Linked DNA regions of Cohaesibacter gelatinilyticus. The protein of the gene in region 1 interacts with the protein of each later gene in a pairwise test. Links are inferred from orthologs where the notes say so. Each region holds a gene or a part of one and is shown on either strand. Other genes may lie near its edges.

Region 1 (4,910 bases):
ATGCCGGGTCATTTCGGCTTTGCTGCAATTGATCATCTGGCCCGTGCTCCTGATCTCGACTTGCCAATCATGGCGCATCCAGCTTTTCTTGGCCCCTATGTACTATCAGAGCAACTTGGCTTCACCCATGCCATGATGTTTGGAACATTGCAGCGTCTGGCTGGTACTGACATTTCGGTCTTTCCGAATGTAGGGGGGCGGTTTGGCTTCACAAAAGAGCAGTGCCAATCCATAGCCAAGGCTTGTACAGAAGATGACAGCATCGGTCAGACTATGTTGCCAAGCCCCGGTGGTGGTATGAGCGTCGAGCGCGCTGCCGATATGGCAGGGATGTATGGAGATGATGTTGTCTATCTGCTCGGCGGCAGCCTGTTGCGCTATCAGGACAAAATAGGCGAGGGTATCCGCGATATGCGAACTGCCCTTGATGCGATCTAGGCTTGGGTTCTTGCATTATGCAGATTTCGATATGACAATGTTGCATAATTTGGATTTTGGCAACTTCCGTCCAAATCCAGAAATTTTGAATCATGCAACATGACCCAGCATTTTCCAAGTCGGAATTTATATATAAGCTCAACTTATAGTATGGTAGGCATAATCGATTTTTCTTGTCCAAAAAAACTGCGAAACTACTGTAATCCAGTTAAAGCCGGACCGGGTCGGAAAGAATGCCTGGCCAGCATCACCTTTGGAGGAGAATAAATATGTCATCAAAGATTGGCCTTTTTACGGCTTGTGTGTTTTCACTTGGACTCGCAACAAGTGCATTGGCAGAAACAGAGCTGACGGTCTATACAGCAGTAGAAGCTGAAGATCTTGGTCGGTATGCCGAGACTTTCAATGAAAAATATCCCGACATCAAAATCAATTGGGTGCGTGATTCCACAGGGATCATTACCGCCAAACTGCTGGCCGAGCGAGATAACCCGCAAGCAGATGTCGTTTGGGGTCTTGCTGCTACCTCATTGTTGCTTCTGAAGTCGGAAGGCATGCTGGAGCCATATGCTCCCAAAGGTGTCGAGAACTTGGACCGCAAGTTCGTAGATGATGATACACCGCCGTCATGGGTTGGAATGGATGCATGGATTGCTTCTGTTTGCTACAACACGGTAGAAGCAAAAAAAGCGGGCCTGACTCCACCAAAATCCTGGAAAGATCTGACGGATCCCCAATATAAGGGCCATGTGATCATGCCGAACCCGAACTCATCCGGGACCGGCTTTTTGGATGTATCAAGCTGGTTGCAACTATTTGGTGACAAGGGTGGTTGGGAGTATATGGATGCCTTGCATCAAAATATAGCACGCTATACCCATTCAGGTTCCAAGCCATGCAAACTGGCTGCTGCCGGTGAAATTCCAATCGGTATCTCATTTGCTTTTCGTGGCGCAAAATCCAAGGCCGCAGGAGCGCCTCTTGAGATTATTGTTCCTTCTGAAGGTGTAGGCTGGGATATGGAAGCCACTGCAATCATTGCAGGGACCGAAAAACTGGACGCAGCGAAAAAGCTTGTTGATTTTACGGTCACCAAGGATGCCAACAAAATGTATAACAAAGGCTATGCGGTCGTAGCATATCCTGGTATTGCGAAACCGGTTGAGCATTTTCCAGAAGGTCTGGCTGATGCAATGATCAATAACGACTTTGTGTTTGCAGCCGTCAATCGTGCCAGTATCTTGAAAAAGTGGCAGGAACGCTATGATGGTAAATCTGATCCAAAGTGATAAGCCTTTGGTTTCTTGATGAAGGCAGGAGCCTTGACCAATACTGGCTCCTGCTTTTCCGCTGCAACAAGCGGATGCTCCAACAAGTCCCTGAAAGATCGTAATTATGCAAACCATGACCGCCCTGCAAGATGCAGAGGGCGAAGCTGTGCCTTCTCCCAAATTGTATCTGAGCATCAAAAATCTTTGGAAAGCCTTTGGCACGTTTCTGGCCTTGAAGGATATCTCGCTCGATATCAATGAAGGTGAATTTGTCTGTTTTCTTGGCCCCTCAGGATGTGGCAAGACCACGTTGTTGCGCGCCATTGCCGGACTGGATCTGCAAACTCAGGGAAGTATGACCCAGAATGGGCTGGATGTTTCAAACCTGCCTCCATCGGAGCGCGATTTTGGAATTGTCTTTCAGTCATATGCCCTGTTCCCCAATCTGACTATCAAGAAGAACATCGCTTTTGGCCTTGAGAATATGGGGCGTAGCAAGGACGAAATTTCCGGTCGGGTAAACGAGCTATTGGAACTGGTCGGTCTACCTGATCAGGGGGACAAATATCCCGCACAATTGTCCGGGGGACAGCAACAACGAATAGCACTCGCACGTGCCATTGCAACCAATCCCGGTCTTTTGCTTCTGGACGAGCCATTGTCGGCTCTGGATGCCAAAGTACGAGTGCATCTACGTCATGAAATCAAAGAGTTGCAACGAAAACTGGGTGTTACAACTGTGATGGTAACCCACGATCAGGAAGAAGCATTGGCCATGGCTGATCGGATTGTGGTGATGAATCATGGTGTCATTGAGCAGGTGGGATCACCAACACAGGTCTATCGCCACCCGGCCAGCTTGTTTGTAGCTGATTTCATTGGTGAGATGAATCAGTTCCCGGCCCGTTCTGCCGGTGATAATCTCATTGATATTGGTGGTACGATTGTAAAAGGCGAGCACCATGGTTTGCCCAAAGGTGATGCCATTCTGGCTGCCATCCGACCCGAGGATATCATTCCGCATGGTATGGGCGCACGTTCTCCAGGAGCAGATGACATTATCATCACACCGGAAAATGCGGTTACAGTCGATGTAACCGAGATGGAGTTTTTAGGGTCCTTCTGGCGTTGTCGCTTGCGCAATGAGATGTTCGGGGACAATGATCTGATTGCTGATTTCTCCATCAACGCCGTAAGACGCCTTGGCTTGAAGGAAGGCGGCCATATGACCATCGAACTGGATCAGGATCGCCTTATGGGCTTCAATCAGGAAGGGCGCCATAATGACTGATCTCTCCCAGCAATCTTTGCCTGCCGGGCCAGTCATAAAAGGCAAGCTCAGTCGTGATGATATCATGATGCGCGGCGGAATGATTGTGATTGCACTTTATTTGATCATCTCCCTGGCATTTCCACTCTATGCGATGTTGTCAAAGTCGTTTTCCACCTATCGGGTGGATCTGACGCGCTTCGAGTTCCAGCAAAGCAACGAAGACGGCATTTTTGATGGTTCCATCATAAGTGCTGCCGAGTTGAATGCAAAAATCCCTGTTTATTCAGATGCAGATCTGACAACAGGAGCAGACGGTCGTTTGACAGTCACCAAATGGTTTCCGAAATTCAGTTTCCGCAGTCCCGTCAAATATAAAGTACGCAATGTAGAACAGGGTGGACGTTTTCTGGTCAGTTCCACGCTGTATGATGGAACGGATTGGATTGAACTCAACTCCAATAAATTCCGACGAGTACAATTGCGACCTGTCAAGTCAACGGGGTTGGGCAATTTCGTAAGCTATTTTTCTACACCCGCCCTGTTTCAGTCCATCAAAAATTCACTTTGGATCTCGATCATCTCAACGATGATCACAGTCAGCCTTGCCTTCTGGTTTGCCTATGCCCTGAACCGGAGCTGCATGCGCTACAAGGGAGTATTCAGACTGATCGCCATGGCGCCCATTCTGGTGCCTTCTCTATTGCCCGGTATTGCTCTGGTCTATTTGTTTGGCAATCAGGGCATGATGAAGGAATTGCTGCTGGGGGCAAGTATCTATGGCCCCATCGGAATTGTCATCGGATCGGTCTTTTTTACCTTTCCCCATGCATTCCTGATCATTTCTACGGCGTTGGCCATATCAGATGCCAGGCTCTATGAAGCCGCGACAAGTTTGAGAAGCTCTCCATGGCGAACCTTTTGGACCGTTACAATTCCCGGCGCCCGCTATGGATTGATTTCAGCCGCTTTTGTGGTCTTCAATCTGGTAATAACCGATTTTGGTTTGCCCAAGGTGATCGGAGGTCAGTTCAATGTACTTGCGGTTGACATCTACAAGCAGGTGATCGGCCAGCAAAACTTTGAGATGGGCGCCGTCGTCTCCGTCGTGCTGGTCATTCCAGCTATTCTGGCATTTGGAATTGATCGTTTTGTGCAGTCCAAACAGGTTGCCCTGCTTTCAGCACGATCTGTCCCATTTCAGCCGCAGCCAGATCAAAAACGCGATCGTCTTCTGTTTGCCTATTGTTCTGCCATGGCTCTGTTCATTATCGGTTTGCTGGCAGTCTGTCAGTTTGCCGCTCTGGTGAAGTTCTGGCCCTATGATCTGAGCCTCAGTCTGAATAATTATCAATTTGATAAAATGGATGGCGGTGGATGGGGGTCCTATTTCAACTCTATCCAAATGGCATTGATGGTTGCGATCATCGGTACCGTGGTCGTCTTCTTCGGGGCTTATCTGGTCGAAAAGTCCAATGGGTTCAAAGTGGGCCGCTCGCTGTTTCAAATGATTGCCATGTTACCCATGGCAATTCCGGGCATGGTGTTGGGACTGGCTTATATCTTCTTCTTCAACAGCCCATCCAACCCCTTGCATTTTCTCTATGGAACAATGGCCATTCTGGTGATTTGTACCGTCACACATTTTTATACGGTCTCTCACCTCACAGCTGTGACCGCATTGAAGCAAATGGATCGGGAATTTGAATCTGTTTCTGCATCGCTCAAACAACCCACGATGAAATTGTTTACACGCGTTACGGTGCCGGTATGTCTACCAGCAGTTCTGGATATTTCCATCTATCTGTTCGTCAATGCCATGACGACGGTCTCTGCAGTTGTCTTTCTCTATTCACCCAAGACAACCCTGGCATCAATCGCGGTGCTGAATATGGATGACGCCGGTGATATCGCACCAGCCGCCGCAATGG
Region 2 (4,954 bases), on another replicon or contig:
GAAGTGGATTTGGCCCGGCTTTCCACCAGCTCGATCATTTCGATCGAGGTGAAGCCCAAACTGCGCCCGGCTTTGCGGGCGCGGTCAAGATACCGCTCAAGCAACTCTGTTTCCGGGCCTGCCTTTTGGCGGCCAACGGCAGCAAGGATCAGTTTCATGACAGGTCCGCTCGGATCAAGTCTTAAAGCCTTTCTGTAGATTGTTGAATCGATGGAAAGGCTTTATATCTTTGTTTTAAGCAAATTCTTATCCGAAAAGTTGAAGCACTTTTCAGGAATATGCTCTAGTCGTCCTGGCTTTCAGCGGACCACATTTTCTCGATATTGTAAAACTCACGCACTTCCGGGCGGAAGATATGGACGATATGATCGCCTGTATCAATCAGCACCCAGTCGCAATTTGGCAGACCTTCGACATGGGCATTGCCGAACCCGTTATCCTTCAGATCACGCAGCAGACGATCAGCAACAGCTCCCACATGACGGTGGGACCGACCAGAGCTGATGATCATGAAATCGGCAAGAGAAGACTTGCCGCGCAAATCGATGGAAAGGGTGTCTTCAGCCTTGGAATCATCCAGGCTCGACAAGATCAGGGTAAGCGCTTGCTCTGGATCCTTGCGATCTGTTGCAGGGGCTTGGGGAGAAAGGCCGTTGGGCATGGTCTCCATTTGTGTTGCGGTGGACAAATGCACCTCATTTTCCAAAACTGGATCATTCCTTGCTCGGTATGGCCCCCATAGACTGGCCAAGAATGTGAGCGAAGGTTGATCCGTCGAATCTCTCGACTCTTATAATCTAAGTCATTCTATGTGACATTATCAAGGCTGTTGCCAGTGCCCTCACCCTTGCGCTTCTTTTCGCGCAGCAGTGTCGATGACAGATGTGACCGCGGTCCATGGAGGAAAACCCAGCAGGGGCCGCGGTTGGCAGATAGGCCTTTCGCCTCTTTTTCTGGCAGGCGCCAGCGTTGATAAGTCTGGGCTGCCTTGGAAGAAAGAGGCGACAGGCTGTAACCCGGACGGTCAATGATTGCAATGGGTAAAGTGGCAAAAATGCGCTTCCATTGCCGCCAATGATGAAAATTGGCCAAATTATCGGCTCCCATGAGCCAAACAAAGCGATTTTGCGGATATTTCCTGGTTAACCAGAGAATGGTCTTGGCGGAATAGCCGGAACTGAGTTGCTGCTCGAGCCCGGTCAGCGAGATGGATGGGTGATCCATCATGTTGGCTGTTTGCTCCAGTCTCTCTTCCAGTCGAGGAAGGCTGGAATTGTTCTTGAGCGGATTGCCCGGCGTGACCAGACACCAGATCTTGTCCAGCTCCAAGCGCTTCAAACCTGTCAATGCGACATGGCGATGCCCGTCATGAGGTGGATTGAAGCTGCCTCCATAGAGCCCGATGGTCATACCGGGCTCGATAGGTGGAATGCGCGTGCCGTGATTGGGTGATCGGCTCATGGAGTTTGGGTCCAGCTTTCTCGTTCACAATTATGGACGAATCTGCCCGGTGCCGTGAACGCGATATTTGAAGCTGGTTAATTGCTCCAGACCAACCGGGCCACGGGCATGCATGCGGCCGGTGGCGATGCCGATTTCGGCGCCCATGCCAAATTCGCCACCATCGGCAAATTGAGTGGAGGCATTATGCATGACAATGGCACTATCCACTTCATTGAGGAAACGGCTAGCAGCCTTGGCATCCTCAGTGATGATGCTCTCTGTATGAGAGGAGCTGTAGGTCGCGATGTGATCGATGGCCTCTGCGATATTGTCGACCAGTTTCACAGAGATGTCGGCTGAGAGATATTCGGTGTGCCAGTCTTTATCACTCGCTGCTACCACATTATCAGTCAGCGCAATTACTTCCTCGGTGCCATGAATAGTGCAGCCGGCGTCCTGTAGGGCTTTTACAATCGGTTTGGCATGGCTTTGCGCGAGCTTGCGATCCAGCAGCAGGGTTTCTGCTGCGCCACAAATTCCGGTGCGGCGCATCTTGGCGTTGACGGCGATTGCCAGTGCTTTTTCCGCATCCGCTGCTTCATGGATATAGAGATGGCAAACACCTTCCAGATGTGAGAAGACCGGCACGCGTGCTTCATCCTGAACACGGCCAACCAGACCCTTGCCGCCTCGGGGCACAATCACGTCGACATTGCCACCCAGACCTTTGAGCATTTCTCCCACAGCTGCGCGGTCTGTGGTTGGTACCATTTGAACGCAATGCTCGCTCAGGCCCGCGGCTTTCAAGCCCTGCATCAAGCAGGCATGAATGGCACGAGAGGAATGATAGCTATCCGAGCCACCACGCAGGATTGAGGCATTGCCAGCTTTCAGACATAGGGCACCTGCGTCGGCTGTAACATTGGGGCGGCTCTCATAAATCACACCAATCACACCGAGGGGGGTGCGAACGCGTTCAATATGCAGGCCGTTGGGACGATCCCATCCAGCCATGATACTGCCAACAGGGTCAGGTAGTTTGACAATGGCGTCCAACCCCTGGGCAATGGCGTCAATGCGTTTCTCATCCAGTGTCAGGCGATCAAGGAAGGAGGCTGCCATGCCGTCCTTCTTGCCTTTTTCGACATCTTTTGCGTTCGCGGCGAGGATTTCCTTGGTCGATGCGCGAATAGCAATTGCAGCCTCGGACAGGGCTTTGTTTTTTTGTGCTGTCGGGGCGTTGGCGAGCTCTCGGGCGGCGGTTCGAGCTTTTTGACCCAATGTCATCATGATCTCGGTCACATTGCCTGTCATGTCATTCATTTGCCTGTTCCCCTCAAGGCTTAAATCTGAAATCTGTTATCTATTTTCGAATTCGCTCAGAACCATATCATCGCGGTGGATGACTTCGGCTCTACCATCGTAGCCAAGCAAGCCTGCAATCTCATGGGATTGCCGACCGATAATTTTATCGGCTTCCGTTCGATCATACGCGACCAGACCACGGGCGATTTCTTCTCCATCCGGTCCGTTTAAAATGACGGCGTCCCCGCGAGAGAAGGCGCCTTCCAGTCTGGTGACACCTGCTGGTAGCAGGCTTTTACCGGAGAGCAGCGCTTTGACTGCACCGGCGTCCAGCATGATCATTCCATGGGGTTCCAGTGAGCCATGGATCCAGCGTTTGCGGGCGGTGATCGGGCTGGCTTTAGCCAAAAACCAGCTGCATTTTGCGCTACTGACAATGGCTTGCAACGGATTGTAGCCAGCACCGTTGGCGATAACCATGGATGTGCCTGCTTTCACAGCGATTTTTGCAGCAGCAATCTTTGTGGTCATGCCGCCTTTGGCAAGGGATGATCCGGCACTGCCTGCCATGGCCTCAATCTCCGGGGTGATTTTTTCAATCACGGGAAGATGCCTGGCATCGGGATTGGATGCCGGTGGTGCGGTATAGAGGCCGTCAATGTCAGAGAGCAGTACAAGACAATCGGCGCTGATCATGGTGGCTACACGTGCGGCCAGACGGTCATTGTCGCCATATTTGATCTCGGATGTGGCGACCGTGTCATTTTCATTGACGATTGGTACAACGCCCAGTTCCAGCAAGGTCGCAAGCGTGGCCCTAGCATTGAGATAAGGGCGACGTGCTTCGGTATCACCCAATGTCAGCAGAATTTGACCTGCTATCAGCTCTACCTTGTTCAGGGCGTCTGCATAAGCTCGGCCAAGGCTGATTTGGCCAATGGCTGCTGCAGCCTGACTTTGCTCCAGCTTCAAATGGCCTGTTGGCAAGTTTGTTTGTTTGCGGCCCAGAGCGATGGCACCGGAGGATACAATCAAGACTTCCTTGCCCTGCTCCTTCAGCCAGGCAATATCATCGACCAATGTTTGCAGCCAGGCTGCGCGCAAACGCCCACTTTTGGCATCAACCAGTGTGGCTGAGCCAATTTTGATGACAATGCGTTTTTGATCTTGCAATCGTGGAATTAAGGACGCCATGGTTCGGGCTCAAGATCTGCTTCTTCTTCGCGTTTGTTCTCGGTTTCAATCTTGCTCATGATAGCACGCAAGATATCGTCCATATTGGTTCGGGCAACAGCAGAAATGGCCATCGGTCGGAAGCCATAAGCCTCTTCAAATGTTTGGAGTTTTTCTTCCAGCTCTTCTTCTAGCAGCGAATCAACCTTGGTCAGGGCGACGATTTCGTCTTTCTGGCCCAAGCCTTCATCATAGGCTTCCAGTTCACCGCGGATTACCCGATAGGCGTCGACGAAATCCTCCTGGGTTGCGTCGATCAGATGCAACAGCACACGACAGCGCTCGACATGGCCGAGGAAGCGGTCTCCGATGCCGATGCCCTCATGGGCTCCTTCGATCAGACCGGGAATGTCGGCCATGACAAATTCACGGCTATCAATGCCCACAACACCCAGATTGGGATGCAGAGTGGTGAATGGATAATCGGCGATTTTTGGTTTGGCAGACGAGACTGATGCAAGAAATGTGGATTTGCCAGCATTTGGCAGGCCAACGAGACCTGCGTCAGCGATCAGCTTCAAACGCAACCATATCCAGCGCTCTTCGCCATCTTGCCCGGGATTGGCATGGCGTGGGGCCTGATTGGTTGCGGATTTGAAATGAGTGTTGCCAAAGCCTCCATTGCCACCTTTGGCGAGCAGAATCTTCTGGCCGATTTCCGTCAGATCAGCGAGAACCTCATCATTGTCCTCATCCATAATCTGGGTGCCGATGGGTACACGCAACACCACATCCTTGCCTTTATGGCCATTGCGGTTACGGCCCATGCCATGCAGACCGGTATCGGCTTTGAAATGCTGTTTGAAGCGGTAGTCAATGAGCGTATTCAGGCCATTGACACATTCGACCCATACATCGCCGCCTTTGCCGCCATCACCCCCATCAGGGCCACCCATGGCGACATATTTTTCGCGGCGGAAGGAGACGCTGCCAGCGCCTCCATTGCCTGATCGAACAAAGACCTTGGCCTGGT

Evidence for each region. Proteins that work in one complex are often made in the same cells at the same time.
Region 2: the proteins of CRO57_RS17450 (region 1) and CRO57_RS13910 interact in binary tests that used the Escherichia coli proteins (3 or more experiments, as listed by UniProt). The link is inferred for Cohaesibacter gelatinilyticus from one-to-one orthologs.

Annotation. Positions count from the first base shown.
Region 1 is NZ_OBEL01000004.1:320,222-325,131, reverse strand. The notes cover bases 1,063-3,916. They hold CRO57_RS17450 (putative 2-aminoethylphosphonate ABC transporter ATP-binding protein), read left to right. Parts: upstream 1,063-1,833; coding sequence 1,834-3,000; downstream 3,001-3,916. Other genes in these bases: CRO57_RS17445 (putative 2-aminoethylphosphonate ABC transporter permease subunit), read left to right, coding at 2,993-3,916; CRO57_RS17455 (putative 2-aminoethylphosphonate ABC transporter substrate-binding protein), read left to right, coding at 1,063-1,727. In the rest of the region: CRO57_RS17460 (RuBisCO large subunit C-terminal-like domain-containing protein), read left to right, coding at 1-438; more of CRO57_RS17455, read left to right, coding at 708-1,062; more of CRO57_RS17445, read left to right, coding at 3,917-4,910. UniProt on the Escherichia coli protein: Part of the ABC transporter complex CysAWTP involved in sulfate/thiosulfate import. Responsible for energy coupling to the transport system.
Region 2 is NZ_OBEL01000003.1:12,310-17,263, reverse strand. The notes cover bases 630-3,527. They hold CRO57_RS13910 (glutamate-5-semialdehyde dehydrogenase), read right to left. Parts: upstream 2,767-3,527; coding sequence 1,492-2,766; downstream 630-1,491. Other genes in these bases: proB (glutamate 5-kinase), read right to left, coding at 2,803-3,527; CRO57_RS13915 (nicotinate-nucleotide adenylyltransferase), read right to left, coding at 808-1,461; rsfS (ribosome silencing factor), read right to left, coding at 630-661. Outside these bases: 23S rRNA (pseudouridine(1915)-N(3))-methyltransferase RlmH, read right to left, coding at 1-158; more of rsfS, read right to left, coding at 284-629; more of proB, read right to left, coding at 3,528-3,942; GTPase ObgE, read right to left, coding at 3,930-4,954. UniProt on the Escherichia coli protein: Catalyzes the NADPH-dependent reduction of L-glutamate 5-phosphate into L-glutamate 5-semialdehyde and phosphate. The product spontaneously undergoes cyclization to form 1-pyrroline-5-carboxylate.